2 regions of the Brevibacillus sp. RS1.1 genome follow, and region 2 is predicted to be linked to the other one. Evidence: riboswitches for the same ligand, from Rfam matches in the RefSeq annotation. Region 2 holds a riboswitch; the other holds the start of a gene.
The links. A riboswitch is a leader RNA that binds a small molecule or an ion and turns the genes downstream of it on or off. The one in region 2 is predicted to bind S-adenosylmethionine.
Positions count from the first base shown of each region.

Region 1: linked by a shared signal. The riboswitch ahead of HP570_RS16145 (MetQ/NlpA family ABC transporter substrate-binding protein) and the one ahead of HP570_RS22705 (sugar ABC transporter substrate-binding protein) in region 2 are both predicted to bind S-adenosylmethionine.

Region 1 is NZ_JABSVA010000004.1:393,351-408,366, forward strand. It holds gene HP570_RS16130 (nucleoside hydrolase) at 1-780, opposite strand, end outside; gene HP570_RS16135 (ABC transporter substrate-binding protein) at 879-1,952, opposite strand; gene HP570_RS16140 (DUF2294 domain-containing protein) at 2,150-2,506, opposite strand; SAM riboswitch class I at 2,727-2,828, shown strand; gene HP570_RS16145 (MetQ/NlpA family ABC transporter substrate-binding protein) at 2,931-3,761, shown strand; gene HP570_RS16150 (methionine ABC transporter ATP-binding protein) at 3,804-4,841, shown strand; gene HP570_RS16155 (methionine ABC transporter permease) at 4,841-5,503, shown strand; gene HP570_RS16160 (hypothetical protein) at 5,653-6,087, shown strand; gene HP570_RS16165 (YxcD family protein) at 6,075-6,368, shown strand; gene HP570_RS16170 (ABC transporter ATP-binding protein) at 6,545-7,408, shown strand; partial or broken gene HP570_RS16175 (DJ-1/PfpI family protein) at 7,509-7,712, shown strand; gene HP570_RS16180 (siderophore ABC transporter substrate-binding protein) at 7,802-8,791, opposite strand; gene HP570_RS16185 (iron ABC transporter ATP-binding protein) at 8,896-9,654, opposite strand; gene HP570_RS16190 (iron chelate uptake ABC transporter family permease subunit) at 9,651-10,592, opposite strand; gene HP570_RS16195 (ABC transporter permease) at 10,589-11,542, opposite strand; gene HP570_RS16200 (DUF4097 family beta strand repeat-containing protein) at 11,791-12,558, opposite strand; gene HP570_RS16205 (Crp/Fnr family transcriptional regulator) at 12,759-13,433, shown strand; gene HP570_RS16210 (carboxymuconolactone decarboxylase family protein) at 13,521-13,883, shown strand; gene HP570_RS16215 (response regulator) at 14,078-14,434, shown strand; gene HP570_RS16220 (AAA family ATPase) at 14,484-15,016, opposite strand, start outside.
Region 2 is NZ_JABSVA010000008.1:115,586-130,601, reverse strand. It holds gene HP570_RS22715 (ABC transporter permease) at 70-1,068, opposite strand; gene HP570_RS22710 (sugar ABC transporter ATP-binding protein) at 1,070-2,560, opposite strand; gene HP570_RS22705 (sugar ABC transporter substrate-binding protein) at 2,654-3,676, opposite strand; SAM riboswitch class I at 4,059-4,178, opposite strand; gene HP570_RS22700 (ATP-binding protein) at 4,381-5,634, shown strand; gene HP570_RS22695 (DUF421 domain-containing protein) at 5,681-6,400, opposite strand; gene HP570_RS22690 (hypothetical protein) at 6,490-8,205, opposite strand; gene HP570_RS22685 (RNA polymerase sigma factor) at 8,189-8,734, opposite strand; gene HP570_RS22680 (hypothetical protein) at 8,756-10,285, opposite strand; gene HP570_RS22675 (IclR family transcriptional regulator) at 10,384-11,127, opposite strand; gene HP570_RS22670 (dimethylarginine dimethylaminohydrolase family protein) at 11,318-12,193, shown strand; gene HP570_RS22665 (FeoA family protein) at 12,417-12,671, shown strand; gene HP570_RS22660 (FeoB small GTPase domain-containing protein) at 12,668-13,399, shown strand; gene HP570_RS22655 (ferrous iron transporter B) at 13,377-14,783, shown strand; gene HP570_RS22650 (hypothetical protein) at 14,841-15,016, opposite strand, start outside.

The DNA.
Region 1 (15,016 bases), on a different contig from region 2:
ATATAACTTCTGCGTCTTCACCAGCTTCGGATCGAGTGCGACCGCGACAGCCAACGGATCATGCATAGCGCACGCATAGATGCCATTTCGCTGAAAATAGCGATGAAGGTAATCAGACGTACTCTGTCTCACGTACTCGCCCATCGGGGTATCTCCTAGCCCGCGAATATGCTCCTCGTTCAGCAGCACTCTTCGCGTTACATCCAGCCCAACCAGCGTCAATTGTGGGAATCCAGCATGAAATACGACCTTCGCTGCCTCTGGATCAACGTACATGTTGTACTCCGCAACTGGCGTCACATTGCCATGCTCGCGGACCACTCCACCCATGAAAATGACTTCCTTGACGTGTTGAACAAGCTCCGGACATTTTTTCACCGCCAAAGCCAAATTGGTCAGCGGCCCCGTCATGACGAGCGTAATTTCTCCAGAATGAGCGAGTACGTTTTCTACGATGAAATCAGGGGCAAAGCCAGCAGTCGGTTCCTTGTAAATCGGAACTCCGGCAAGGGCACCGCCCAAACCATCCTCACCATGTACGGCATGCTCGAAAAACAACGGCCGCAACAACGGTTCAGACGCTCCACAGATGACAGGGATTTGCTCGCCGACTTGCAGGAAATCAAGAATTTTGCACGTGTTTTCCGTGGCTTTTCGCAGCGACACGTTGCCATTCACCGTAGTAATGCCAACTAAATCGAATTGCCCGCTTTTCACAGCGAGAATAATGCCAAGCGCATCGTCAATGCCCGTATCGACGTCAAGAATGATCTTTTTCACAAGTGGTCCTCCTCACGTTCATACAAATTCCTATACGTTGAAAAACGAGGGTATATCCGAATTGTCTATACCCTCGCCTATTGTTTTTCTATCGTACGTTATTGCGTGATTTCACGATTCCAACGGTCAATCCATGCTTTGGAGTGCTCGTTTACGAATTTCATGTCCAGCTTTTTCAGCTTGCTTACGGTTTCTTCCCCGTACGTTACACCTTTTGCTTCTTCTTCTGTCAGTTGAACGGTCTTGTTTACAGGGGAATCGATTTTCGCTTTTGCTGTTTTCTCCTGAACCTCTTTGCTCAGTTGATAGTTGATGAAGTCTTCTGCGAGTGCTTTGTTCTTCGAGCCTTTTACGATGTTAACCGTATTCATAACCGCATATCCGCCGCTTGCAGGTTGTACGAAAACAGCTTCTGGAACAGCGGCTTTGATGTCTTTGAAGTACATTTCCATAATCGGTCCTACGCCGATTTCTTCTTGTCCAAACATGTTCACGTATTCGGAGGTCTTATCGTAGAACTTCACGACACTTTTGTTGACTTCTTTCATTTTTGCGAAGGCTTGATCCTCGTTAAATTCCTTGCTGCCCGCAACCGCAGAAGCACTGTCGAGAACCATTGGGCCAGTTGTGGACGTAATGCTTGGCAGTGTCAGCTTGCCTGTCAGCTCTGGGTTCCACAGATCTTTCCAATCCTTGATCTCGGTTTTTACGAGCTTTGGATTGTAGGCAATCCCGAATTGACCAATCGTGTATGCCGGACCGTACTCCTCGCCCAGTGGCGCTTTGGCGATGTCGTAGATTTGATCCAGGTTCGGGATGCGGCTGCGGTCGATTTTTTCAAATGCGCCACTCTCAATCCCTTGCTGTGCATAGTAGTCAGAGAGGTAGATCAAGTCTACATCGGAGCTTCCTTGGCGGACCTTGTTCAGACGCTCTGCGTTGTTCCCTATTTCCAGCACGATTTTCACGTTATGTTCTTTTTCAAACGGCTCATATACTTCTTTGCGGAAAAAGTCTTCGGAGAAGCCCCATGTGGAGATGACCAGCTTTTGTGGCTCGCCCTTGGCTTCGCCGCCAGCTCCCCCCGCTTTTGGTTGATCATTGCTGCCACAGCCAGCGAGTGCCAGTGACATCATAGAAAAAGACAGGATTCCAGCAAGTAATTTCTTCATCGTAATTCTCCTCCAGTTGGGTTCATTTGATGACAAAATATGGTGATACAATAAAAAGAAAAGTACCCTTGATTAGAACGTATCATTCTAAACAAGAGCACTTTTCTTCGTAAACAAAGAGAAGTGACACCCGTTTTTACGCAAAGTCTACGGTCTCCCCTTAAGATAGATCAAAAGAGAAAATCCGAACGATTGCGTCAGGTATTCAGTTCTGATTCAGCTAAAACAACATTCGTGATCGCCCACTGCGTAGGCGCATCATAGTCCCTGAGCACGGCTACCAACAGCAACCCCATCTCTTCTTCCAGTCGTTCTCTCAGTCTCTTCTTATAAAGAAGGGACATGCGAAAATCGACTTCGAGCTTGAGGGCCGGTGCTTCTCCTTCCAACGCTTGTGAGCGCGGAGAGCGGCGATGCTTAGCTTGGAACGTAATCATCTGATTTTCAATCGTGACTCGGAGCAAAGTCGTTCCAAATCCGAACAACTCTTTTGCTATCTCATTATAGATGGCAGACAGCTTTTTTCTAGTTTCATTGGAGTCCACGAGAGTCATGTCATCACCTGCGATAGCTGGCATCGGGTTCATTCGCTCTCATTATACATATGATTTTTTCATTCTTCAATAGAATATTCGTATTTAGATCAATTTCACATTTTTCCACCAAGTCATTCGTTTGCAAAAACTGTTGACACCGAAAAAATCAGTCGTTATAATCCAACTATCCAAATAAGAATTAACAACAATGTTTGGAATGATAATTTCATAGCACATTCTCTTATGAAGAGAGGTTGAGGGACTGGCCCTATGACACCTCGGCAACCTATCACAAACGATACGGTGCCAAATCCAGCGGAATTATTCCGACAGATAAGAGAGGTATTGTTGCAGTGTGGTTACATACTTGCAGTTTTCGCCTCTTCTGTCGGAAGAGGCTTTTTTCTTTTCCATCTTACATCCAGAGAAAAGGGGTATTTTCATGAAAAAAACTGGTCTACTGCTCACTACACTACTGCTCGCTGCATCGCTCGTAACGGCTTGCGGGGGCAAACAAGAAGCTGCGCCTGCTAACGGCGGCACTGCTGCTGAACAAACCTCACTCAAAGTGGGGGTCACTGGCGGCCCACACGAAGAGATTCTCAACAAAGTAAAAGAAGTCGCCAAAGGCAAAGGGCTCGACGTCGAAGTCATCGTTTTCAACGATTACGTACAGCCAAACCAAGCTCTCGATAAAGGAAATCTCGATGTAAACAGCTTCCAAACCATCCCGTTCTTGGCGAAGTTCAATCAAGATCACAAAACAAAGATCGTCGAGGTCGGAAAAACCGTGACGTACCCGATGGGCCTGTACTCCACCAAGCACAAAAAAGTCGAGGACATCCCGGCAGGCGGCGTTGTCGGCATTCAAAATGACCCGACCAACCGAGCACGCGCCTTGCTGCTCTATCAGGCAGCTGGCTTGATTAAGCTCAAGGATGGCGTGGGTGACAACGCAACACCACTGGACATCGTGGAAAATCCGAAAAATTTGCAATTCAAAGAGCTGGAGGCTGCTTTCCTGGCACGCTCGCTGAGCAACGTAGAGGTTGCTTCGATTAACACGAACTTCGCGATGGAAGCTGGCTACTCCCCGAAAAAAGACGCGATCTTCGCTGAGACGGCTGACTCTCCATACGTAAACATCTTGGCAGTCAACGAAACCAACAAAGACAACCCAGCCGTCAAAAAGCTGGTGGACATCTACCGCTCGGAAGAAGTGAAAAAATTCATCGACGAACGCTTTGAAGGAGCTGTACTGCCGTCCTGGTAAGATCGACGCCAGGAACATCAAGAACAACAAGGAGAACTCGTTATGATACAGCTAACCGATATTCATAAGTCGTATCAAGTAGGAAACAAGCAGGTAGAAGCATTGAAGGGCGTATCCCTGCAGGTGGAAAAAGGGCAAATCTACGGGGTGATCGGCTTTAGCGGAGCGGGGAAAAGTACCCTGCTCCGTACCATCAACCTGTTGGAGAAGCCGACCAGCGGTTCTGTGATCGTCAATGGCCAGAACATGCTGACCCTCAAGGAAAAAGAGCTGCGGCAAGCTCGCAAAAAGATCGGGATTATTTTTCAACACTTCAACCTGCTCTCTTCCTATAATGTCTTTGACAATGTAGCGGAAATCTTGCGGATGAATCGCGTCCCCAAAGATGTCATAAAGCGCAAGGTAGAAGACCTTCTCGGCTTGGTTGGCTTGTCTGATAAAGCAAACGCTTATCCTTCTCAGCTATCCGGTGGACAAAAGCAACGGGTGGGCATCGCTCGTGCACTTGCGACCGACCCGGAAATCCTGCTCTGTGACGAAGCGACTTCCGCTCTCGATCCGCAAACAACCGAATCCATTCTGGAGCTATTGCTCGACATCAATCGAAAGTTCAACCTGACCATCGTGCTGATTACCCATGAAATGCAGGTCATCAAGAAAATCTGCGACCAAGTAGCCATCATGGAAAACGGCGTCGTCATCGAGCAAGGCTCTGTTCTGGATGTGTTCAGCAATCCGCAAGAGCAAACGACCCGTAATTTTATCAAAACGGTTTTTGATGATCAGGTACCACAGGAGATTTTGTCCAAGATAAAAGAATCCGGACCCGTTTCCAAAATTGTTCGCGTTGCTTTTCGCGGAGATGCCGCTCTCGATCCTGTTCTAGGCACCTTGTCCGCACGCTTTCCGATCAGCACCAATCTGTTATACGGCTCGATTACGACCATTAAGGGAACGGCGCTCGGCATTTTGCTTTTGCACATTTCTGGTGAAGACCAGCCCATTCAAGATGGCATTCGCTTCTTGCGCGAATCCGTCTACCGCGTAGATATTGTGTCACCAGAGGAGGTGCGGACCTAATGGAGCGTTTGATTGAAATGATTCCGGTATTCGGGCAATCCCTGCAAGAGACCGTCATCATGGTTGGGTTTTCCTTGTTCATTGCGACACTGATCGGGATTCCGCTCGGGATTTTGTTGGTCATCACACAGGCGAACCACCTTTTTCCGAATAAAATCATTTATCACACCCTGAATACGCTCATCAACATTGTGCGTTCGTTGCCTTTTATTATCCTGATGGTTGCAATCATTCCTTTTACAGAGTTGATCGTGGGCACTTCGATTGGGATTGAAGGAGCCATTGTGCCGCTCATCGTCTATACAGCTCCTTATATCTCACGCCTGATGGAAACGGCCCTGCATGACGTAGATCGCGGCGTGATCGAAGCGTACCAAGCGATGGGCGCATCCCGGACGCAGATTATTTTTCGCATCATGCTGCGTGAAGCACGGCCTGGCATCGTCCTCTGCCTGACGATCGCGACCATTGGGTTGATCGGTGCTACTGCAATGGCGGGCGCAGTTGGTGCCGGCGGACTGGGCGACCTCGCCTTGCGCTACGGCTACCAGCAATGGGACATTGAAGTCATGATCATTACCGTCATTATCCTCGTCGTCTTGGTCCAGCTCATTCAATCGTTGGGTAACTGGGCAGCCCGAAAACTGAAAAAGAGCGCGTAAATCGAAGAACCCCTGACGAGATCGCTTGTCAGGGGCTTTTTTGTAGGTATTTAAACCGATCGTCACTGAAAGTGCATTGGATTTTCGCTAGATATTCATGTAGACTTATATGTACAAGTCATTCAAATGAGAGGTGCTACCTAAATAACATGAAAAAACTCATCATGATGTTGGTTGCCGTAATGCTCGTACTCGCTCCGGCCGGAGGATTCATTGATCACGCCGACGCGAAAGGCTATAAGTCCGGGAAAAAATCTTTTAACTCTAATACGGCTCCCACCAATACACAAACACCCAACAAAGCCGATTCAAACGTAAACGCATCAACCAATAAAGGTACGACAACAACTCCTGCTGCTACCGCAAGCAAAAGCGGCGGATTCATGAAAGGTCTCATGATTGGTGGTCTGGCTGGTTTGCTGTTCGGATCCCTATTCGGTGACATGGGTATGCTGGGCTCCATCCTTGGCTTCATGATCAACCTGATGGCGATCCTCGCAGTGATTATCCTGATCCGCAAAGCGTTCGTCTACTTCAAAAACAAGCGTGAGAAAGAACAGGAACTGAACGCATGGAAAAGATAACTTTTTCTGAACAAGATATTATTAATGCGATTTGCATTCATGCAGCTTTCAAAAAGCAGTTGAAGCCACAAGACATCTCCGTCGAGCTGATGTGGGACGAGGAGTATGGCTTCTCTGCTGAAGTACACTGGATGGATCGCCAACAAATCTTCGTCGAGATTAACATGATTGAGGCGATTCGCTACTACCTGGAGACCCAAATGCAGCGCAACCCTTATTCTGCCGGTATCGAGCTGGTATTGGACGACGATGAAGGGATTATCGCTCACATCACCTACTAACACTGGATAATTATTTGTTAACCCAAGGCCAATTTGTTCACACATGTGAGCAGGTTGGCTTTTTCATATTGAATTTGACCTCGTTCCGTTATATACTTTATCTTAGTGAAAATGATTATCATTGTCTTTGTTTACACATACATGTACATACTTTCCTAAAAAGGAGTTGGCCCATTGTGGAGCGCTTATACACGCAAAAGCTGGACATCGGATACGGTGAGCTTTCCATTGTCAAAGACTTGAACATCAGCATTCCTTCTGGAAAAATTACTGCTCTGGTTGGTGCAAATGGTTCTGGTAAATCGACGATCCTCAAAACTCTCGCGCGGATTATGAAACCAACCGGCGGACAAGTATTTTTGGACGGAAAGTCGATCCATCAGCAATCGACCAAGGAAGTCGCCAAGCAACTCGCGATTTTGCCGCAAAACCCAACCGCACCCGATGGCTTGACCGTGTCTGAGCTCGTTACCTATGGCCGCTTCCCCCACCAAAAAGGCTTCGGCTCTTTGACCAAGGAAGACAAGGAGATCATAAACTGGGCTATCTCCATGACCGGCATGGCAGATTTCCATGATCGTCCGGTTGACCAGCTATCTGGCGGTCAGCGCCAGCGCGCCTGGATTGCGATGGCACTGGCGCAAGGAACAGATATCCTGTTCCTGGATGAGCCTACGACCTTCCTGGATATGGCTCACCAGCTGGAGGTTCTCAAGCTCCTGCAAAAGCTGAATGACGAAGAAAATCGTACGATCGTCATGGTCGTCCACGATTTGAACCACGCAACCCGTTATGCACAGCACATGGTTGCCATCTCTCGGGGTACGGTCGTCGCTGAGGGGAGCCCTGCTGAAGTCATGACGCCTGAGATGCTGCGCAAGGTATTCAACATCGAAGCAGACATCCTGACTGATCCTCGCACGGGTGTACCGCTCTGCCTCCCATATGAGCTATGTCATTCTGTGGATCAAAAACAAGCAAACGAAAACACGACCCAACCCGTTTACACGGAAGAGCGCAAGCTGGTTGGAGTCAGATAACGGTTAGATTCCGCTAGCAAAAAGCCGGTTTTCACCACGTTTTTGGTGTAACCGGCTTTTTGCTATACCGACTATTTATCTTTCCTCGTTACAGTAGCGGGGCGTTTCCTCTGGTATCGACATGGCACTCCAATTGGTTGCATGGGAATTGGGAGAAGATATGAGCAAAGGGGTCCAGTTGATCTTGGAATACGATCCCCAGCCACCGTTTGACTCGGGTTCACCAAAGAAGGCACCTGGTTTATTGGTTGAACAAATAAGAGGGATGTTACAGGAGTTTGCCAAGCGGGAGCCCCGAGTATAAATGAAACAGCACGTTCTATAAAATGAAAAGGCGACAGCCCCGGGAATGTTTTACTCCCTTGGGCTGTCGCCACTTTCCTTTCTAGCCTCTTACCACTTCACTTCTTTCAGAACTTCTTCTGCCATGCCAGCGGTGGATTCCAATCCGCCACCAGACAAGTACCAGTTGCTAGAATCCAGGTAAATGATGTTGCCAGTTTTGAATGCTTTCGTGTTCCTAATCAGGTCGTTTTCTACCGTTTGCTGTGTAGAAGTGGACACTTCTTTATTCTTGGAAATCGCGTTACCACGATCAATTACGAACAGGTAGTCTGGATCTTTTTCTGCGATATATTCAAAGGAAACGCTTTGACCATGATTTTCTACAGAAATGTTTTTGTCTACAGGCGTAAATCCAAATTCACCGTGCAGGATACCAAAACGGGAACCAGCGCCGTAAGCGTTCAGCTTGCCTTCGTTAACCATAACGATCAGAGCAGTTTTACCGCTTGCCGTTGCTTTTGCATTCAATTCTTTGATAGATGCATCGATTTTGCCCAGCTCTTCTTCTACTTGCGCTTCTTTACCGAAGATGGTACCCAATGTTTTCATGTTCTCTTTGAAAGATTCCATGTACTTCGCATTGTCTACACCCATGAAGATGGTTGGAGCAATTTTGTTCAGCTCTTCGTAAGCATCTTGTTGACGACCAGAAATGAAGATGACATCCGGTTTCAATGCATTGATTTTTTCAAAGTCTGGCTCTTTCAAACCACCAACGTTTGTGTATTTCGCATCTTTGAACTTTTCCAGGTACGCAGGAATGCTAGTAGACTGTGCAACCCCCGCTACTTCAACACCCAATTTGTCCAAGGAATCCAGAACACCGAAGTCAAATGCTACAACCGTTTTTGAATTCTTTTTCAGTTTTGCTTCACCTAATTTATGCTTGATCGTAACTTCTTCGGATGTTTGTGCCGCTTCAGGTGCTTTGGTTGCGTCCGTCGCAGATGTTGCAGGAGCAGCGTTATTGGAGCCGCATGCAGCCGTGAATACAGCCAACAGTACTGCCATAAATAGCATGAGTATTTTTTTGTTCACTTCTCTCACCTCTATATAGAATGTAAAAGTATATAAAATTATTGACAGCTTGCTGATGAAACCCCCGGCAGGCCATCAAAATTTTAACGATGGGAAGATGGGGCTTACGCGAAATAGACACAGATTTTATTTTCTTCAATGTCTTCAATACGGATATCCATGTCATAGACATCTTTCAAGATCGGTTGGGTGATGATCTCGTCTGTAGTGCCTTCCTTCACGACCTTTCCATCCTTGAGAGCGACGATATAATCCGAATAGACGGAAGCAAAGTTGATATCGTGAATGACAATGACAACCGTTTTGCCCTTTTCGTCTACCAGACGTCGTAGCACTTTCATGATCTGGACGGAGTGCTTCATATCCAAATTGTTTAGCGGCTCATCCAAGAGGACGTATTCCGTATTTTGAGCGACAACCATCGCGATGTAAGCGCGTTGACGCTGACCGCCACTCAACTGGTCGAGGTACTTGTGTTGAATGTCCGTGAGCTCCAAATACTGGATAGCCCCGTCTACATACTTCCAATCCTCTTTTGTCAAATTGCCTTGTGAATACGGGAAGCGACCAAAGCTGACCAGCTCACGAATCGTCAACCGCACCGTTATGTGGTTCGATTGCTTGAGAATCGAGATTTTCTTTGCCAGCTCACTGCTCTTTGTCTGCCCAATCTCCTGACCCTCAATGAAAACCTCACCTTGATCCTTGGTCAATAGGCGACTAATCATCGACAGCAGCGTGCTCTTTCCGGCTCCATTGGGCCCGATAAAGGACGTGATTTTCCCTTTGGCAATCTTCACAGAGACGTTTTCCACGACATTTTTGCTACCATACTGTTTTGTGACATTCCGGACTTCTATCACGCTTTATTCTCCTTTAACAGAAGATAGATGAAGTAAACCCCACCAATAAAGTTGACGATGACACTAAGCGTCGTGGAGAACGCAAGTACACGCTCCACAATCAACAAACCGCCAACCAGTGCAATCACACTGATTAAAGCCGAGCCCACCAGCAAGTATTTATGCTGATAGGTTTTCATAAACTGATGGGCGAGATTCGCTACCAACAGTCCAAGGAAGGTAATTGGTCCAACAAGCGCTGTCGCGATCGATACGAGAATGGCAATGATGACGAGGAACCGTTTGATGACAAAATCGTACGGAATCCCCAAATTGATCGCCTGATCTCGACCGAGTGATAACACATCCAAGTACTTGATGTATCGCCAAAAGTAAATCATGATTCCGATGACCAGAGCAAAGCTCGTAATCAACAGGTCTGTTTTTACATTGTTGAAGCTGGCGAACATTCGGTCTTGCACAACCAGAAACTCATTCGGATCAATCAACACTTGCATGAACGTGGACAAACTGCTGAACAATGTGCCCAAGATCAATCCGATGAGAAGCAGGAAGTAAATGTTTTGCCCTTCCCTCTTAAACAGGAATTTGTAGAGCAAGCCTGCGAAAAGCACCATCCCACCTGTCGAAATCAGAAAGTTCACGTTGTTGTTCATCAAGGTGAAATGGGTAGAGCCAAAAACAAAGATCACAAATGTTTGGATGAACATATAGAGCGAATCAAGGCCGATGATGCTAGGCGTCAAGATTCGGTTGTTCGTGATGGTCTGGAAGATCATCGTTGAGAAGGCGATGATGCAACCGGTTAAAATAATGGCAAGAATTTTCTTAGCCCGCCGAGGAAGGACGTAATCCCAGTTGCCACCGGCGTCAATCATCATAAAAATGGCTATCAAAGCAATGGCCACAATCGACAGGGCAGCTATCTTCGCTTTCATTGTTCATATGCCTTTCTTCTCATGAGTAAGTACACGAATATCCCGCTGCCTATGACCCCAACCATTAAGCCGATGGAAATCTCGTATGGGAAGATGATGAGGCGTCCCAGGATATCACAAGCAAGTACAAACACCGCGCCAAGCAAAGCGGTATGAGATAAGCTTTTTTTCAGGTTATCTCCCAGGTAGATCGTAACCAGGTTGGGAATGATCAGCCCCAAAAACGGGATTGTCCCTACTGTGAGAATAACTACCGAAGTCACACAAGCGACAATGACCAGTCCAATGTTGACGACATGCTTGTAGTTCAACCCGAGGTTGATGGCAAACTCTTCACCCATTCCGGCAATAGTGAACTTGTTCGCATACAAGTAAGCGATAATCACTAGCGGAATGCTTATGTACAAAAGTTCGTAGCTGCCTTTCATAATGGTGGAGAAATCTCCATGCAACCAAGCAGACATGTTTTGCATCAGGTCATGCTTATAAGCGAAAAACGTCGTGATGGATCCGACGATGTTTCCAAACATCAGTCCCACTAACGGGATGAAAATGGAGTCTTTAAATTTGATTCGTTCGAGAATCTTCATAAAGACAAAGGTTCCCAAGAGAGCAAATGCAAAAGCAACGAGTAGCTTCACCCAAGAGCTCGCATCAGCGAATACCAAGAGTGAAACCAATATTCCGAAGCGAACGGAGTCCTCTGTCCCTGCTGTCGTCGGAGAAACGAACTTGTTTCGGGTCAGCTGCTGCATGATCAATCCGGCGATACTCATGCTGACCCCTGCGATGATAATACTAATCAAACGCGGAATTCGGCTAATCCACAGCACTTGCACTTTGTCATCTGTGAGATTAAACAGATCCCACGGGGATATATCTTTCACGCCAATAAAAAGTGAAACGAACGATAGCAAAATAAGTGCTACAACCAAATATCTCTTTTTCATCGCGTCCCTACTCTTCTTACTTTTTCATGGAGTAATGTTCCGTATTGACTCGAGCATTTACCGGAGAGAATAATTCTCATAATCATTAATAAAGAGATTCATTCTCAATTAGAACTACCTTAGTTATATTAGCACTTCTTTATCGGAAGGGGAAGCTTTTTTTCATTAGTCGGCTAATTTCTTCCTCAACCTGTCAAAATACCGCCACAACAAGAAAACCGCCAGGGCAAAAACCCTGACGGTCCTGATTATTTGGATGTGTATGAGCCTGTTACGTTTTGAACGAGTCGATCTCCGCTCCCGTCACTCTCAATCAGCACATTTCCTTCGACTGTATCAATGACGATATCACCGCTTTGGTCCGATATCGTAACATCACCCTTATGCTTCCTAATATACATATCACCGGATTGATCGTGAATCGCTACGTTTCCACCCGTATTTTCCATGACGATCTCACCTGAATCGTCTTCGATCAGTTTGAGGGCTGACGCGTCCTTGATCTTAATATCACCGGACTGGTCACGAATCTCTACCTCTCCGTTCGTATTCGTTAATCGAATATCACCTGAGTCATCCTCAATCGTGAGCTTTCCTGTTAGATTCGTCATGTCAATATCTCCTGACCCATCGGTAAGGGCTATCGGCAGCTTGGCAGGAACGATTACCGTTATCGTCATATCCACATAGTTAAAACCGATATCTGTGTTCACTTCGGATCGTAGTGTTGCGGCGTTATTCCCATCCTTTTCGAGTGTAAGGATGATTTCTTCGGGTTTAACATTTTTCGATTTGATTTCAGCCTCTACATGAATCGCGGTTGCTTTTTCATCACCTTTGACGACCAAATCGCCCGAATCGGTCACAATATTCAACGCCTCGATGGACTCCGCAGGCAATTCAAGCTGTCTTTTTTCTTCTTCAATTTTGATCACGTTATTGTTGATCGTGCAGCCGGCCACGCCGATTCCCACAGCAATTAGGCCAACCCCTATCCACCGTTTCATTTGTTTCATCTGTTTCCCCTCGATACCTGGTTATTTTTACAAGATAAGTTCTTTTAACATCGTAGCAAAACAGCGTAGAAGAGAAATCAGGCTACAGGGTTGTTCTCTCGTCAGTCCGCAGACGGATATTCCATTGTAGAGATCCCGTCTTTTCCCTACACTACAAGTAAGCATATTTCTCTAATTGAGTTGTCGCGGAGGGTAAAACAATGGACTTAAATCGAATCCAACTTGTGACGGATGCTTTTCCGTGCTTTTCCCTTGTTCCGGAAGCCGCATGGCGCCATCCTGACATAACAGTGGAACGCTTTTCTCCCCAACTTACGATGCAGCAGGGTCATCTGTTTGCCCATGCCGCTTTTGTATTGTCAGGCAAGGTCCGCATCTATATCATCAGCGAGTCAGGACGTGAGGTCACGTTATATCGGGTACAACGCGGGGGAGTCTGCGTCCTCATGATGGCCAGTATTTTAGGTGAGACGGGCTATGAAGCATCCGCACAGCTAGAAGAGGAAACTGAGCTGCTGCTTTTGCCTGTAGAAGTTTTCAAAGACTGGATGGATCACTTTAAGGACTTGCGTCAGTTTATTTACCGGAACATGATCAACCGAATGGTCTCCGTCACATCTCTGGTCGAGGATATTGCGTTTAAACCGATCAACGCCCGCATCGCCGAATTATTGCTCCGTCGTACCACAGATTCTCACAATCATCTTTCCATCACCCATGAAGCGATTGCCATAGAACTCGGAACTGCCCGAGAGGTAATCAGTCGGTCACTCAAGGAGTTTGAAAAAGCCGGGTGGCTTCAGTTAGGCCGAGGCCGAATCACAGCTATTCGCCGTGATGCCCTCCAGGAAAAACTTTTTCCTAGTGATTGGTGAGATTGGTGAGTAAGTTACAGAAGCAACCATTTTCTCTCTCTACAATAAAGTCGTAGTGACTACCTATGAAAAGGGAGAGGATGTTTAATGTCAAAAGCACGTTCGTATTATGAATCAGCAAATTTGTCGCATATCCCAGAATTGATGAAATTGGCGCCAGACGCTGCCGCTTCTTATTTTTCTTTCGAGCGGCAAATCTACCAGCAATCCCACCAGCTTCCGGTCAAAACGAAAGAGTTGATTGCCATTGTGGTCGCTCACGTGACTGGCTGCCCTTATTGCATCGATGTTCACGTCAAAAAGTATAAAGAACTGGGCGGCACCATGGAGGAAATTATGGAGGCTCTACTCGTTGCCGCAGTGACACGTTCCGGTGCTATCTTAAGTCATGGGGTCAATGCCTTGCTCGCCTATCATGATGCTCCTGGCAAGCCAGATTGCTTTTGCTAACCGAATACATGACCCATCTGGGAAAGCTAAACAAACGAATCCAGTTTCATCAAAAGCTGGAATTCGTTTGTTTTTTTGTATGTTTGTACACTTTTTATGATCAAATGATTGCGACATTTTTCCTATAAGTGTTATGGTAAATGTAGACTGCTCACTTACTAAGGTTAACTAACCGTTTCGAAACAGGAGGCTTTATGGCTCGTATACTGATAGCAGACGACTCGCTTGTAGTACGAGATTACATGAAAATCATTTTGGAACGGGCGGGCCATCAAGTCATTGCAGAAGCGACGAATGGATTGGACGCCTATCAAAAATATACGGACCATCTCCCCGATGTGGTGACGATGGATATCAATATGCCAGGAATGAATGGCATAGAGACTGTCAAAAAAATCATCGGCACCTTCCCCGACGCCAACATCATTATGGTCAGCACCAACGGATTAAAGCCGCTCGTTTTTGAAGCAATCAACGCTGGAGCGCGCCATTACATTCTAAAACCGATCGATGAAGAACGGCTTTTGGCTTCCATTACGAATTCTCTTTAGTCGATCAAACAAAAAACTGAGGCACTGTCGCCTCAGTTTTTCTATGGATCTAGTGAATTTCTTCCAACGGGATTCGGAAGGTAAAGCGTGTCCCTTTTCCTTTTTGGGTATGAACCTGGAGGGTTCCTCCCAACTGCTCAACCTCTTGTTTGACAATGGACAGGCCAATTCCTCTGCCCGATACGAGACTTGCATGTTCTTGTACCGTGACATCCTCAGCCAATGCCAGCTTCAGCTTTTCCCTATCTCCGCCACGCCCATCATCACGAATCGTGACGCACAGGGAAGTATCCTCTTGCCAAATGCGGCACTGAATCTTGCCGCTGCGTTCTTTTCCGCATGCTAATCGTTCTTGCTCTTCTTCCATTCCATGATCAATGGCATTGTTGAATACGTGAACCAGGCTCCTCGCAAAATTCTCGAATCGCTCCGGATCGACCAGTACTTCTTCCACATCCCATTCGACCGGATCGATGGTCTTATTCAAACGGATAGCGAGCTCGCTTACATAGTCTTCATAACGGGACAACATGTCCTTCATGGGACGATAACGCAGCTTGCGGATGCGGTGGAGCAGCTCCT
Region 2 (15,016 bases):
GCGTAAGAACAATACTTAGCTTCAAAAAAGAGAAGGGAATAGTAGGAAGATGAGATGAACGTTTCTATTCTAAGCGTTTCGTTTTCTCCGCAGTTGATAATAGGTCACAGCCAGTGCAAGCGCCAATACCGTTCCTTTAATAATGTCATACGCGTAATACGGCAGATTGAGCATCGTCATGCCGTTGAGCAGCACCCCGATCAGAATGGCTCCCACAAATGTACCGAACACATTTGGCTTCCCTGCTCCAAAAACGGAGAAGCCTACAAAAGCAGCCGCTACTGCATCCATCAGCATGGAGCCGCCGCTACTCACCTGCCCGGTACCGATCCGCGCTGCCAAGAGCATCCCGCCCAAGCCCGCAAAAAGAGCAGAAAGCACATAAGCCAAGGTACGATAGCGATTCACAGGAATCCCCGACAGACGGGCTGCTTCCAAATTACCACCTGTCATGTACAGCATCCGCCCCTGTCTCGTATAGGTCAGGTACACATGCGTAATTGCGACAAGTAAAAACGTCAGGATAACCGGAACAGGAACGGAGAGAATTTCTCCTTGGCCCAGCCACAGGAACCATTCCTGGAATTTTCCCGGAGCCTGTGAGCCGTCTTGCATCGGCATGTTTGCGTAGATCGAGTAACCTTGGGAATACGTCATATGAATGCCGTTGACGATGTAGAGCATCGCCAGAGTAGCCAGCAAATCAGGAATGCGGATTTTCACGACCAGAAAAGCGTTGACCAGCCCGACGAGCAAGCTGAGTACAATCGGAACAACCAAAGTCGTGAAGACTCCTTGTTCGTACCAAACCATCATCGAAGCAGAAACGACCGTGGTCAATGAAACCGTCGATCCTACAGACAAATCAAAGCCTCCGACAATCAGCGAGAACGTAACGCCTATCGCGACAAATGTCACAATCGAGATGGAGCGAAGAATATCCGTCAGGTTGTCGTACGTGAAGAAATACGGGTTGGTCAGACTGAATAACAACATGACAATGACGATGACTGCAACCGTTCCGTATTTGTAAACAAAATCAAACAAGCTAAACTTTTTATCTGCCACGTTACTCACCTCCGCTTGCGTAGTACATAATCAGCTCTTGTGTTGCTTCCTCGCGACTCAATTCCTTCACGATCTTGCCCTCGAACATGACGAGAATCCGGTCTGCGATCCCGATGACTTCCTGAAACTCACAGGAGAAATACAGGACGCCCTTTTTCTGCTCGGCAAGATTTCCAATCAGGCGGTAAATATCGCTTTTCGCTCCGATATCCACTCCTTTTGTCGGCTCGTCAAACATAAAGAGGTGAGCGTTTGTATCCAGCCATTTGCCGATCGCGACTTTTTGCTGGTTTCCGCCGCTGAGAAAACCGACCAGCTGCTTGATGTCGGCTGTTTTTACCCCAAGGCGCTGCACCAGCTCTTTTGCGTTAGCCGCTTCCGCCCCTCTTTTGATAAAACCGAGCCAGGACTTCTTTTTCAACGAGGCGACAGACAGGTTGTTCTGCACGGACTCCTCTACGAAAATCCCTTCTTTGCGCCTTTCCTCCGGGACGAGTACGATTCCGGCATCGACGGCGTCTTTTGGCGAGCGCAGCTGGATACGTGTTCCATGCAAGCGAACAGCTCCAGCCTTTGCCTCATCCGCACCGAAGAGCAGTCGGGCGAGCTCAGTCTTCCCTGCCCCGACTAGACCGACGACGCCCACGATTTCTCCCTCTCGAACCCGCAAGTCGACACCGTGTACCTTGCCGCCAGCCACACCAGACGCCTCAAAAATCGTTTCGCCAATCGGCACCGCAAGCTTCGGGAACTCCTCGTCGAAGCTTTTGCCCAGCATGTTAGCAATCACTTCGTCCATATTGGTCTTCGCCGTCTCTGTGGTCACAACATGCTGTCCATCGCGCATGATGGTGATCCGATCACAGATTTCAAAGATTTCCGGCAGGCGATGGGAGATATAAATGATCCCGACTCCAGCTTTTTTCAACTGCGCAATGATTTGAAACAGCCGTTCGCTCTCCTTCGTGCTCAACGGCGCTGTCGGTTCATCGAAAATGACGTATTTCGCCTTTTGAACGGTCGCCCGTGCAATCAAAATCAATTGCTTTTCCGACAGCGTACATTCTTCGACGAGCATCCTCACCGGAATGGAAAAGCCGAAGTTTTTTAAAATCTGCTCCGTTTCGTTGTACAAGCTCTGCCAGTTGATCAGTCCCTTGGTTTTCGCCTGGACGAGTTGGTCCGCCAATATGTTTTCGGCGACACTCAAATACGGGATCAAGGCGGTGTCCACTTCCTGATATACACATTGAATGCCCTGTGCTTTGGCGTCCTGCGGAGATTGAATCGACACGGCCTGTCCATCGATGGTGATCGTGCCACCATCTGCCTGATACGCTCCCGTGAGAATTTTCATGAGGGTACTCTTTCCCGCACCATTCGCTCCGAGCAGTGCGTGAACCTCTCCTGCGCGCACCTCAAAATCGACGGATCGCAGGGCAGGAACCCCAGAAAACTGCTTCGCCATCCCTTTCATCTGCAATGTGGACATGTTTCACACCTCCTGTTAACCTGCGTGTTCCCACCTCTATAAGGAAAAATCCCGTTGACGGATACAGCTCAACGGGAAAAGCCAATTTGGTTCTTACTTGCCCCACTCTTGTACGTATTGGGACAGGTCGCCCATCGTTACTTTTTTATCCTTCGGCAGGTCTTCTTGTTTCACCAGCACTGGGTTCAGCTTCACGTTGTCTGGCACTTGCTCGCCTTTGATTTTTTGGAACACGGTTTGGGCATGGATGCGTCCGATATTGGATGGGTCTACCGCTGCCGTCGCTGCCCACGGAGAGTTTTCTGCCTGAATCATTTGCAAATCCTCATCGCTCAAATCGATGGAGTATACTTTGATTTCCGTACGTCCTGCTTGTTGGATGGCACGTGTCGCCCCTTTGGCAAATTCATCCCAAGCCGCCCATACTGCTGTGATGTCGCCTTTATTCGGATACTTTTTCAAGATCGCTTCCATCTGCGTTTGTGTATCGAGAGCCGTATTGTTGGTTGCAGAACCGAATGCCGCAATTTCTTTCAAGTCCGGGTATTTATTCTGGAAAGCTTCGTACGTCACTTGGCGTTTTTCCATGGGCGCAAAACCAGCTACCCAAACTTTTACGATGTTGCCTTTGCCGTTTGTATCAGCCGCCAGCTTTTCCAGGCTCAGCTCTGCCAACTTGTTGTCATCCTGCGCCACAACTGGCACACCCGGAATGTTGATGTCTGTATCAAACAGGACAACCGGGATTTTTTTATCCACGGCCTTTTGCGTGCCCTGCTGCAACGCTTCTGCCGTACCATGATCGATCAGAATACCATCAAACCTTTGGTTCACAGCCGCATCGAGGTTGGACGCCATTTTTGCCAGATCGGTATCTGCGTTGAATACGGTCAACTCGCCCCCGTTTTTCTCCACCTCTTTCTTCACGCCATTGATATATTGAGCGGAGAACGTCCCTACATTTTGGCGCATGATCAGTGCGATTCTCTTTGCCTTCTCTCCCGAAGCACCGCCGTTTGTACTGCCGGTTCCCGTTGTTGCCCCGCTGCCGCATGCCGTCACGAGAACAGAAGCTGCCAAAACAAGTGATGTGATCAGACCGAGTTTCTTTTTCATTGAGATGCTCCCCCTTTTTTCTTTTTAAAACAGATAACAAGATGAAATTTTTTTGTTTCCCCTCAATCGATTGAAGCTTCTTTTGATTTCACTTTCAAAAAGGAATAAAACTTCGTAGAAGAAGCGCATTTCCAGTCCAAGCGCCTCTGGAGCCCATCTCAGCTTCGGAAGAAATGGCGGGGAATTTCAGCTTCATTTATGAAATCCTTCCTGAACCTTCTGCGTTTGAAGCGCTCCCGCCATTTCTTCCGAAGCGGACAGTCTTCACTCACAGCGGGGCGGAGGCCGAAGCGTAGACTGGAAATGCGCTTCTTCCCCACGACAGCTACGCAAAAAATCCTCTTTCACAGAGAAAGAGGACAAAAATCGACAAGATTCTCGCCTCTTATCTGTCAGGTATTCTACCTGTTGGAGTTAGCACCTTGGCTCGAAAGAACGCATTCTCTCGTGCTAGGTTGCCGGGCTTCATAGGGCCATTCCCTCAGCCTTCTCTTGATAAGAGTAGTTTCTATTTTCAAAACGTTTGTATAAGTATATACAGAATATAATCTGGCAATTACCTATCTGTCAACTAGGTTTACCGAAAGAATTTTCTTGATAAATATTCCAGTTTCTTCTGTAACATCAAGAGGGATTTTGTTGTGTCTTGTCGAATTATCGTAGATTGATACAAGCCTAGCAAATATTTGCGATGGGGATGCTACATGAGTCTATTAAAAGAAGTTATTCTTCAATGGTTTTTCGCCATTATCCCGTTTGTGTTTTTCAACATTTATTACCGTGACAAAATGAGGAACTACAGCCGTTCCTTTATTGCCATCACCAGCTCAGCCTGCATGTTTCTCGCGATGACCTTCGCCCCGAGTGTGACGAATGGCATGTTTTTTGATATCCGACATGTCATCATATTTTTCGGACTAGTTTATGGCGGAGTCGAGATTGCCCTGCTCCTTCTGATTGAAGCCTTGGTTTATCGGTACTACCTTGGTGGCGAAGGAACATGGGTTGCCTTGCTGATCCTTACAGTCAATTTTGTCTTGTCACTCTTTTTGTATCGACACTACAAAGCCAGTTATCGGAAAACACTGTATCTTTTTATGACGAGTGCGATTTTTTCTACGGTTGCTTTAGGGACTACTTATTACTTTTTTCCCACGTATGTAACTCAACACCTCGTTTACTACACCATAGCGATTCCTATTCAAAACTTTTTCGGCCTCTGGTTATTAATGTCGCTTTTCAGCAAATGCGTTTCGGATAAGGAGCTGTTTATCCGCCACGCGCAAAACGAAAAAATCCAGACGATGAGCCATGTTGCTGCATCGCTTGCCCACGAGGTTCGCAATCCGCTGACAGCAGTCAAAGGCTTTTTGAAATTAATACAGGAATGTCCGGAAAATTTGGTAAAAGTCGATCAATACATTCGCATCAGTCTTGATGAAGTCCAACGCACAGAAGCCATTTTAACCGAGTACCTTGCGATTTCCAAGCCGCTCAAGGAACGACATGAGATCATTAATCTTAGCGAGCATTTGCATGCCATCCGCGAGGTGATGCTCCCCTTTGCCAATATGCATAACGTGGAGCTTACGTTGCAAGATTTTGAGAGACCTGTGACGATCAAGGCCAATCCAGACGAGTTCAAGCAAGTGTTGGTGAATTTCATCAAAAATGCTATCGAGGCGTGCTCGGATATTTCGGACGGAAAAGTCTCCCTGGACTTGCTCATCGAGCGAAACAAAGCCCTGTTGGTCATCAAGGATAACGGCGTCGGCATGGATGCTGGACAGATTAGCCGTCTCGGAACGATTTACTTTTCTACGAAAACAACTGGGACCGGTCTGGGATTGACGTATTCCTATCATGTCATTCATGCGATTGGCGGAACGGTCAATGTATCAAGTAAACCACGAGTAGGAACCAAGTTCACCATTATGCTCCCGTATAAGGCACAGTGACTTCATGCAATTTTGCAGAGGGACTGTGCCTTTTTCCATTCGATCGCTAATGATGCAACGGGGGTACTTGTGGTTCTTTTTTGTTTTTCAAGGAAAACTGCAATTCATTTTGGCGATTGATCGTCGCGAGAAAGACTTGTTCGGACGCGATCCCCTTTTTCTTTAATTCGTGCGCAAGCCATTGCTCATCGCGTTTCCGGTATGACAATACATCTGGATATATCTTGCCTTCCACAATGAACGGCAGCGACATTCCCGCTGAAGAAGTATGGATGCCCAAATCTTGTTTCGTTACGACCTGCTGTTCTACTTTTTTGAGCACAGTCAACCGACCGTTTGCCTCGATAATAGCCAAATCAATCTTTGTCAGGTCAAAAATATCTTTTTCTCGAAGCATATGGAGGACATTATCGAGCGAGTAGCGGATTTTTTTCAAGTTTTTGATGTGAAAAACCCCGTTGTGGAAAATGACGGTCGGTTCAAATGTAACCATTCTGCCAAACCAGCGAAAGACAATAGACAACTGCGATACGATCCGTTGCAAGATCCCCAATGTCACAATCGCTACTGCAATTGAAATATGCCGGACATCTGGCTCTGCAATGTCAGCTCCTGCCACTGACCCCAAAGTAATAATGATAATAAAGTCAAAAACAGGTAGCTCCCCAATCGAGCGCTTGCCCATGAATAAGGTGATGATCAGTAATAAAGGAATAATCGTACATACGCGCCCGATGACGATCATGGTTTCTCCGAATCCTTCCACGTTTGTCCCTCCCTCACGCTTTACTATGCAATTTCTGGGAAGGCATTATGCAAAACAAAGCACCAGGAGTCTCCCCCTGGTGTCTCTCATTATTGGAGTGGCAGCCATTCTCCCGAAATGGCATCCACATCCCCATTGCTTTTCAGTATTTCTGCCGAATAGACTAAGACTGGTTGCTCTTGAATCTTATTGTAATTGTTATCAAGAGGGAAGACATAGCGAGGACTGAGCGGATGATGTTGGAGATAAACCTGCGCTGCCTCTCCCGGTGAAATCACCTTGGCCACATCTGCGAAGCTCTCCTGCTCATGAGGGAATGTCAAATTCACCCCGATAATTTCTCCTGTCTGCCCGTCGATCATGACCTTATAATACTGATCCGGTACCATTACGCCGTTTATTTCTCGGACAAAGTTCAATTCAACCTGTCTGCCCATCACATACACTTGCTCCTGCATCCGCACCGTCTTCACCCGTGAATCCAAATACGGCTCCAAAAACAAGATCGCTCTCTCCTGCAATTCTGCGACGGTACGTGTCGGATCACCTTCTCGCAGCTCAGGATAAGATATCTTGAACGCTGCTGCCCGATTGTTGACAGTAGTCAGCCGCATGGATCGCTCTCCTTTTTTGGCCTGGTATTCCCGTTCGTTGTCTCCCAGCATATATTCAGGCACATTACTCCCCATAAATGTGAAGCCCTCCACCTTCTGACCGAAGAACTCCATGGCAGCCGCAGCCTCTTTTGCCGATGCAACCATTGTCTTCTTGCCTCCGGGCTTGACGGCAATGCTGTCGCGAAACGACTCTCCACGCCACAAGGTCGTTTTCACTTCCTTGCCAGTACGAGCGTCGAGATACCCGGAGAAGCTCTCCCTGTAGCGAAGAACGTAGTCCACGTCCTTCTTCCCAACTCTCTCATACGTCAGCTGCATGACTTCTGCAAGTCCGCTCTCTATTTTCTTCGGAGAAGGCCTCTCAGCTATTGGAGGAAACTGCCCAGCGTCCAGATTCATTCCGGTTGAATCCCCTGAATTGATATAGCGAATATCCCCGACATCGCTCATGCCAATCACATAGTTATCTCCTTCTACCTGCACGTCATTCACATAGCGTTGCAAGCGGACGGCTTCATGCGAAACGGTATCTGTTCCCTCTTGCCCATCTACTTGTTCGATCCGATACTGTTCCAGATTTTTGCCCAGGAACGGTTCCATAAATGCCTTCGCCTGTTGCTCTATTCTCTCCTTGGAAAGCGTTCCTTCGACTTTCTCTTGCCCTGGAATCTTCTCCAGATCGAATCCGAGCAAGAGCCCGCTTTTGGCGTCCAGCTTCGCTCTGGCATATAGCGACACTTCTGTTCGTTCTTTGTTGCTGAACATGCGAAAATCTATGTCGTACACCTCTCGAGGAGCTTTCGCTACGTAGACCCTCTTTTCCGATTCCCGAAAAGGAGGATATTTCTCGTACAGCTTTTCCAGTGTTCTGATTGCTGCTTGGCTTAGCTCGCTTTCTGTTATTTCTGTCGAGGAGAAGGAGCGGGGAACCAAATGCGCTTGTGATTCAACCCGAGATTGCGTGAACATCTCCGGGGTTACACCCATCATCCATACTGCTGCTGCCACCGTTGCAGCGGAAACCGTCCATGTCGCCAGCTTGAGGACGATTCTTTTCGAGCGATTCGTTTTGGTGCGCGCCCGTTGCACCAGCTTTGCTTCCAGCGCTTCGACGAATTCGCTCCTTGGCTCCGCATCCTTTGACTGAGGAAGAGCCGCGAAGAATTGCTCGTCATTTGGAGTATTCATTGGCCAACCCTCCTATCCAGTCGACATGCATAACTTTTTTGAGTTCTTTTGTTGCTCGGTGAAAATCTACACGGACTTTGGCTTCGCTTGTCCCGAGGATTTCTGCCGTTTCCCGAATGCTGTAGGCCTTGATGCCGCGCAAAATCAGTACATTCCGATGATGCGGCTTCATTTTTTGCATCGCCTGCTCAATTTCCAGCTGTTCTTCCTTGGAAACCAGCTCCGCTTCCGGCCTTCCCAGAAGAGAAGGCAGCCCTTTTAACAATTCCATGCCAAAAAGCGTTTGCACCCGCCTCTTCCGGTAATCATCGATGGCGACATGCTTGGCAATATGCAAAATCCATGTCTTCACACTGGAACGCTCTTCATATCTACCCAAAGCGTTCAAGACTCGGATAAACACTTCCTGCGTCAAATCCTCCGCATGCTCGCGCTTCCCCGTGAAGTAGTAGAGATATTGATAGACATCACGGTAGTGCTCACGATAGATCGCTTTAATCCGCGCTTCGTAATCGATTGTGTCCTGCACTGGATTTCCTCTCCCTGCTCCCTACCTGATAAATTGACCGGTAACCGCGTCAACCTTTCCGTTTCTTTCTTTTGGCTCATAAACAAGGACAGGTGTTGCCTGGTATCGCCCGTTAAGGGAAGGAAATACGTAGCTCATTGTAAGCGGATTAGCTTTTAACAATGCTTGTACGGCTTGCTCGGGCCCTACGACATTTGAGGCATCATCATAGGATAATTTACCAATAGTTACTGGTAAACTGGCGGATACAATGTCTCCCGTATGCATGTCAACTTTTACTGAATAGCCCTGTCCTTCAACCATAATCCCTTGGTGTACAGGAGAAAATAGAAACGTTTGCTTGCCTGCTTCTCTATTAATCATTTGTGGCACCAGCTCCATTTGTGGTACCAGCTCCGTTACCTCTGCGTCTACAAATGGTTGCAGAAACGCCACTGCTTTTTCCTTGGCAGCTGCCTCTGTGATCACTTTCTGCTTTGGTGGGTTTTCAATTACATGGAAGTACGCAATCTGATCATTCATTGTCCTTACCGAGAACTTTTTGTTGCCAACCACGGCATCATACTCCTTTTCCCCTGCAAGAACTGGCGCACCTTTGGTCATTTGAAACCCGATTCCTTCGGGCAATGGAATAAAAGTGGAGAGTGCGGTAGCTATCTCCTCATTGGTCTTGGCGAAGACCCGCTGGTTTCCAGGCGTTACCGTAATTGGTTTCCCGTACTTATTTTTCGTGGTCCATCCTGACTCTACCTCGGCTCCTGATCGTGCATCCAGATATCCAGAAAAATTCAGGCTGTAGACTGGGCGGAAGCCAGCGCTTATGTCTTTTGCTTTTTGCTCATAGTTGAGGTGGAGCATGTCTTCTAATTGTTTGCTGATTTCGTCTTGATTCTTAACCCCTGACGGAGCGGGGAATTTACTTGTGTCCATCTGCAATCCTGTTGTGTTTCCTGCGTTTATATAGTCTAGCTCGCCTACTCCATTGATCGCTACTACGTAAAGATCGTCTTTTACCGGAATTTGATTCACAACCCGAACGAAACGCACATTTGCCACGGCCTCTGCACCCTCACCATCAACTATTACCTCGTCTATTTGGTATTGCTTGATAGCGTCACCGATGAAATTCTTCAGAATACTTGGCGCTTTTTCTTTTCCCATCGCTTCCGTAGGACGTGCAGTCGGTTTCTTTTTGGGAATGTCGTGTGCAGAGAAGAATAGCAACATACCGTTGTTTGCATCGATTTTGGCATCCGCATACAGGGATACTTCCGTCCGCTCCTTGTTGCTGAAGATGCGGAATTGGATCTGGAAGACATCTCGCTCCTGATTGTTACGCGAAATGGTTTTTTCCGCATTTTTTAATTCCGGGTAGTGTTTGTTCAGCTTGTCTACGGTTTTTTGAGCTGCTTTGCTCAATTGGGGTTGTGTTGATTTAACTGCCGCGGCTTGTACAGTTACTTGTGGTTGTGTAATCCACAATGGACTTGAGAAGAGCAAAGCAGCAGCTCCTACTGTGATCATCAGCTTTTTGGTTGCATATGGTTTCATTTTGAATTTCCTCCTGGCTTTCACTTTTTATGTTCTTAGCCCAATAGTCGAAAGCAGAAGGGAAATGTTACAAGGAAATGAAAATAAAAAAAGGCCAGTCAAGCCTTTGACAGGCCGCCTAGCCGTTGCGAGGTTTTGAGAGCGACATCCTTTACCCGTTCAATCAAATACTGGAGTCGTTCCTCCTTCAAATCATACGTGACAATTCCAATGCTTAACGCCCCGATTACCTTTTGGTTGTAATCAATCACCGGTGCTGCGACAGAAGCCGTGTTTTCCGTCCGCTCCGCAAAGCTGACCGCATGACCAACACCTCTGATCTCCTGGAGCTTCTCCATAAAAGCAGGCACCTGCTCTTCACCCACGAGCTGGACTACCGTTTGTCTGGCTTCTTCCACAGGCATGTGGGCCAACACGACTTTATTGGCCGCACCGATATGCATCGGAATCCGCAAGCCCAACTGGTCGTAGATGCGGATATTGTGCTGACTGTCTACGCGTTCGACGACAATGGATTCGAGTCCGCTAGGCTGACTAAAATAAACACTTTCGTTCACTTCTCTGGCGAGCTCCTCGATCATCGGCTTGATCACCTTCCGATAATCGATCCGATCGAGCACGCGCAAGCCGAACTCCATCCATTTAATCCCCAACGTATATTGTTTGGTCGCAGCATCCTGCTCTACCAGTCCATGCTTCATCAACGTGTACAACAGCCGATAAATGGTGCTGACCGGGAGCTGGCATTCCTTCGCTAGATCATTGATCGTCCACCATTTTCTATGTTCATCCGACGAAAGTGCCGTTGCAATCGCCATCGCTCGATCAAACGATTGAATCACGGTCATCCCCCCTTTTCTATCTTTCTTCACCTATGAAACTATGTTAAACCATTTGCTCTAATTTTGTGAATCGCAAAAAAACTATAGGGAGGAATCGCAGATTGACAGTCAGAAATCAGAATGTGTAAACTAATGGTGAACATTTCGAAATATGAATAATATTCTGCAATGTGGAAAAAGGGAGGCAACTATGTTCCAAGGCAGCCAATCCATGGTCAAAAAGATGAAAACCGTCATCATCAAGCATCCCCATCAAGCATTTATCAGTCAAGAACATCTCGATCAATCGTGGAAAACCTTCAACTATACAGACCGCCCTGACTGGGACCGCGCTCTGCATGAATACGCCAAATTCGAATCGATTTTGCGCGAGCATGTGGAAAACGTCCTGCACTTGCCACCATCCGATAAAACCGGACTGGATTCCATTTACGCCCACGACCCGGTAAAATTTACTTCCAAAGGGGCAATCATCCTCAAATCTGGTAAAGAGCTCCGACAGGGAGAAGCAGAAGTATACAAAGCCTTTTTAGAAGAAAATAATATTCCGATCCTGGGACAGCTCACAGGCGATGCCTTGTCAGATGGCGGCGATCTCGTCTGGCTGGATGATAAAACACTCGCGATTGGCCATGGCTTCCGCACGAACGAAGCGGCTATCGCTCAAATTACGGAAATGGTCAAGGATTTCACGGATGAAATCATCGTGGTACAGCTTCCGTATGATCGCGGTCCGGCGGAATGTTTGCATCTGATGTCGATTATCAGCATGGTCGATCATGATTTGGCAGTCGTCTACTCCAAGCTGATGCCTGTATTTTTCCGTCAACTGCTCATCGACAGAGGCATTCAGTTAATCGAGGTGCCTGATCCTGAGTACGATAATCTCGGCAGTAATGTTCTCGCCCTTGCGCCGCGTGTGTGCATGGTCGTGGCAGGCAACCCGATTACGAAGCAACGCCTTCTCGACGCAGGTGCGACTGTGTACGAGTATGAGGGCGAAGAGATTTCTTATAAGGGAACAGGTGGGCCTACTTGCCTGACAAGCCCGGTGGAACGAATCTAGCCGTTAACAAACTGAACTGCACCTCCATTGTTAGATACCTTTAACGATTGGCGGTGCAGTTTTTCTATGACCAAAAAGTTTCCTTAAGCAAAAACTTTGTTGCCTAGGAAAGAATCTTACCTTAAACTAAAATCATAAGATATCGACTACGTGTACTTTTTTTTACCTTCATTTTTGCCCTAAGCCAACAGTTTGTCCTTAATGAAAAAGGAGAGTGAACCTCATGCCATCCATCAGTATTCCTTTGTCTGATGCCTTGATTGGTAGCCACATCTGTCTGGATCGTATTGACGTTCAGGGTATACTGCGCAGACGATTGCTGGATCTCGGCTTCGTCCCCGGCAACATCGTGGAAGTCATGCAAAAAAGTCCGTTGGGCGATCCCACTGCCTTTCGGGTAAATAACACGATCATCGCCCTGCGCAAAGAAGAAAGCTCCCTCATATTCGGGGAGTACGTAGGAAGTGACGAAATATGAGTTCATACACCATTGCGTTGGCAGGAAATCCGAATACCGGGAAGAGTACATTATTCAACACATTGACGGGACTTCGCCAACATACGGGAAACTGGGCAGGGAAAACAGTCGTAATGGCGGAGGGAGAATTCTCTCGGGGAAATACGACTTTTCGGATCATCGATTTGCCAGGTACGTATTCCTTGTATTCCAACTCGGCAGATGAAGAAGTGGCGAGAGATTACATTATTTTTGAGCAACCCGATGTCACCATCGTGGTACTGGATGCAACTTCATTGGAACGAAATCTCAATTTGGCCTTGCAGGTATTGGAAATGACCCCTCGCGTCGTCGTATGCGTCAATTTGATCGATGAGGCGAAAAAGCTTGGCATTCGTATTGATCTGGAAAAAATCTCGCAAAGATTAGGCGTTCCTTGTATCGCCATTTCCGCCAGAAATCATATCGGGATCGAGAATTTGCTCGATCAGGTGGAGAAGGTAGCGAACGGAACCATCGTGCCCACTCCTGTACAGATAACCTACAGTGATCAGATTGAATCCAAGCTGGCACAGTTGGAGCCGCTCATCGAGAAAACCTTGGGTAGTCGTTTTCCGACAAGATGGATCGCTCTGCGGTTGTTAGATGGCGATGAGAGTTTGTTGAATACCTTGCGGGAGCGAATGCAAAAGCCAGCAGAGTCTTTCGGAGAGGAGCGCTTGACCCATGGCCAAACCGTTTGCCACTAATCCGTCCGATCCACTGGATGCGCTTCTTTCCGTGGCCCGCGCCTCAGTCGCAGGAAGTGAGATTCGGGACACGATTGTTAGTGACATTTACCGCACCAGTCGGAGCATTTGTAAGGAAGCTGTGACCTACGAAAACAAGCAAAAGCTGTCTCGCGCATACAAGCTCGATAAAATTGTGACGTCCAAAATATGGGGCTACCCCATCATGCTGGCGATATTAGGTGCAGTATTCTGGATCACAATCGCAGGTGCGAACGTTCCATCCGGAATGCTCGCCGACATGTTCGGTGTTGTCGAGGGCTATTTAACTGCTGGCTTTCAAGCTGCACATGCACCTGAATGGCTGCACGGGATTCTGGTTCTCGGATTCTTTCGCGGTACCTCATGGGTTGTCAGCGTCATGCTGCCTCCGATGGCTATCTTTTTCCCAGCCTTTGCCCTGCTCGAGAACTTCGGATATTTACCGCGTGTCGCGTTCAACATGGATCGTCTGTTTAAAAATGCCGGCGGACACGGCAAACAGGCATTGACCATGTCGATGGGGTTCGGCTGTAACGCAGCAGCCATCCTGTCCACCCGGATTATCGAATCTCCTCGGGAGCGAATGCTGGCGATTCTGACCAACAATTTCGTTCCGTGTAATGGTCGCTGGCCCACACTGATTTTATTGTCTTCTTTATTTATGGCGACGAGTGCGACAAGTGGATGGCAATCTCTGACTACTGCTCTCATTGTAATGGGTATGGTTATTTTTGGAATCGCTATCACTCTTATGGTTTCCTGGACATTATCCAAAACAGCCTTGCGCGGAGTACCGACACACTATACGTTGGAGCTGCCCCCTTATCGCCGTCCGCAGATTTGGAAAACGATTCTGATCTCAAGCAAGGATAAATCGTGGAGCGTGCTGAAAAGGGCCGTCATTGTGGCCGCCCCTGCCGGTATCATCACTTGGGTATTGGGCAATATCTTTGTCGGTGGAGATAGCATCCTCGCCCATATGGCTGCCTTTTTTGATCCGTTTGCACAAATCATTGGTCTCGATGGCTATATTCTCATGGCTTTCATTCTCGGTTTGCCTGCGAATGAAATTGTGCTGCCGATCCTTCTGATGGGGTACATGTCCTCCGGTGCCATGGTTGATGTGGAAGGGATCGACAATATCAAGGATGTCTTCTTGCAGCACGGGTGGACTTGGTTGACAGCGCTCAATATGATGCTGTTCTCTCTGCTTCATTACCCTTGCGGCACAACCTTGTTCAATATTTACAAGGAAACGAAAAGTGTAAAATGGACGGTGCTTTCTGCACTCATTCCGCTAGCCATTGCGGTCGGAGTAACGTTCTTGACTGCCCAGTTGGCAAGAGCACTCGGTTGGGTGTAAAAAACCGTAAAAAGCCTTTGCACAATACCAGACCTCCTGGTTCGTGCAAAGGCTTTCTTATTTCGTAATAGGTATTACACCTTTAAGGGGAAATCTCTCAAACTCAAGTCCGCTCATCTCCAGCTGATACGTATCCTGTTTGGGTACCTCGAAAGTAAGTGAAACGGTCTCCAGGTTCTCGGCGATAATAAAATCCTGGTAGTACCGACCTTCCACGCGCAAGATAATCTCTT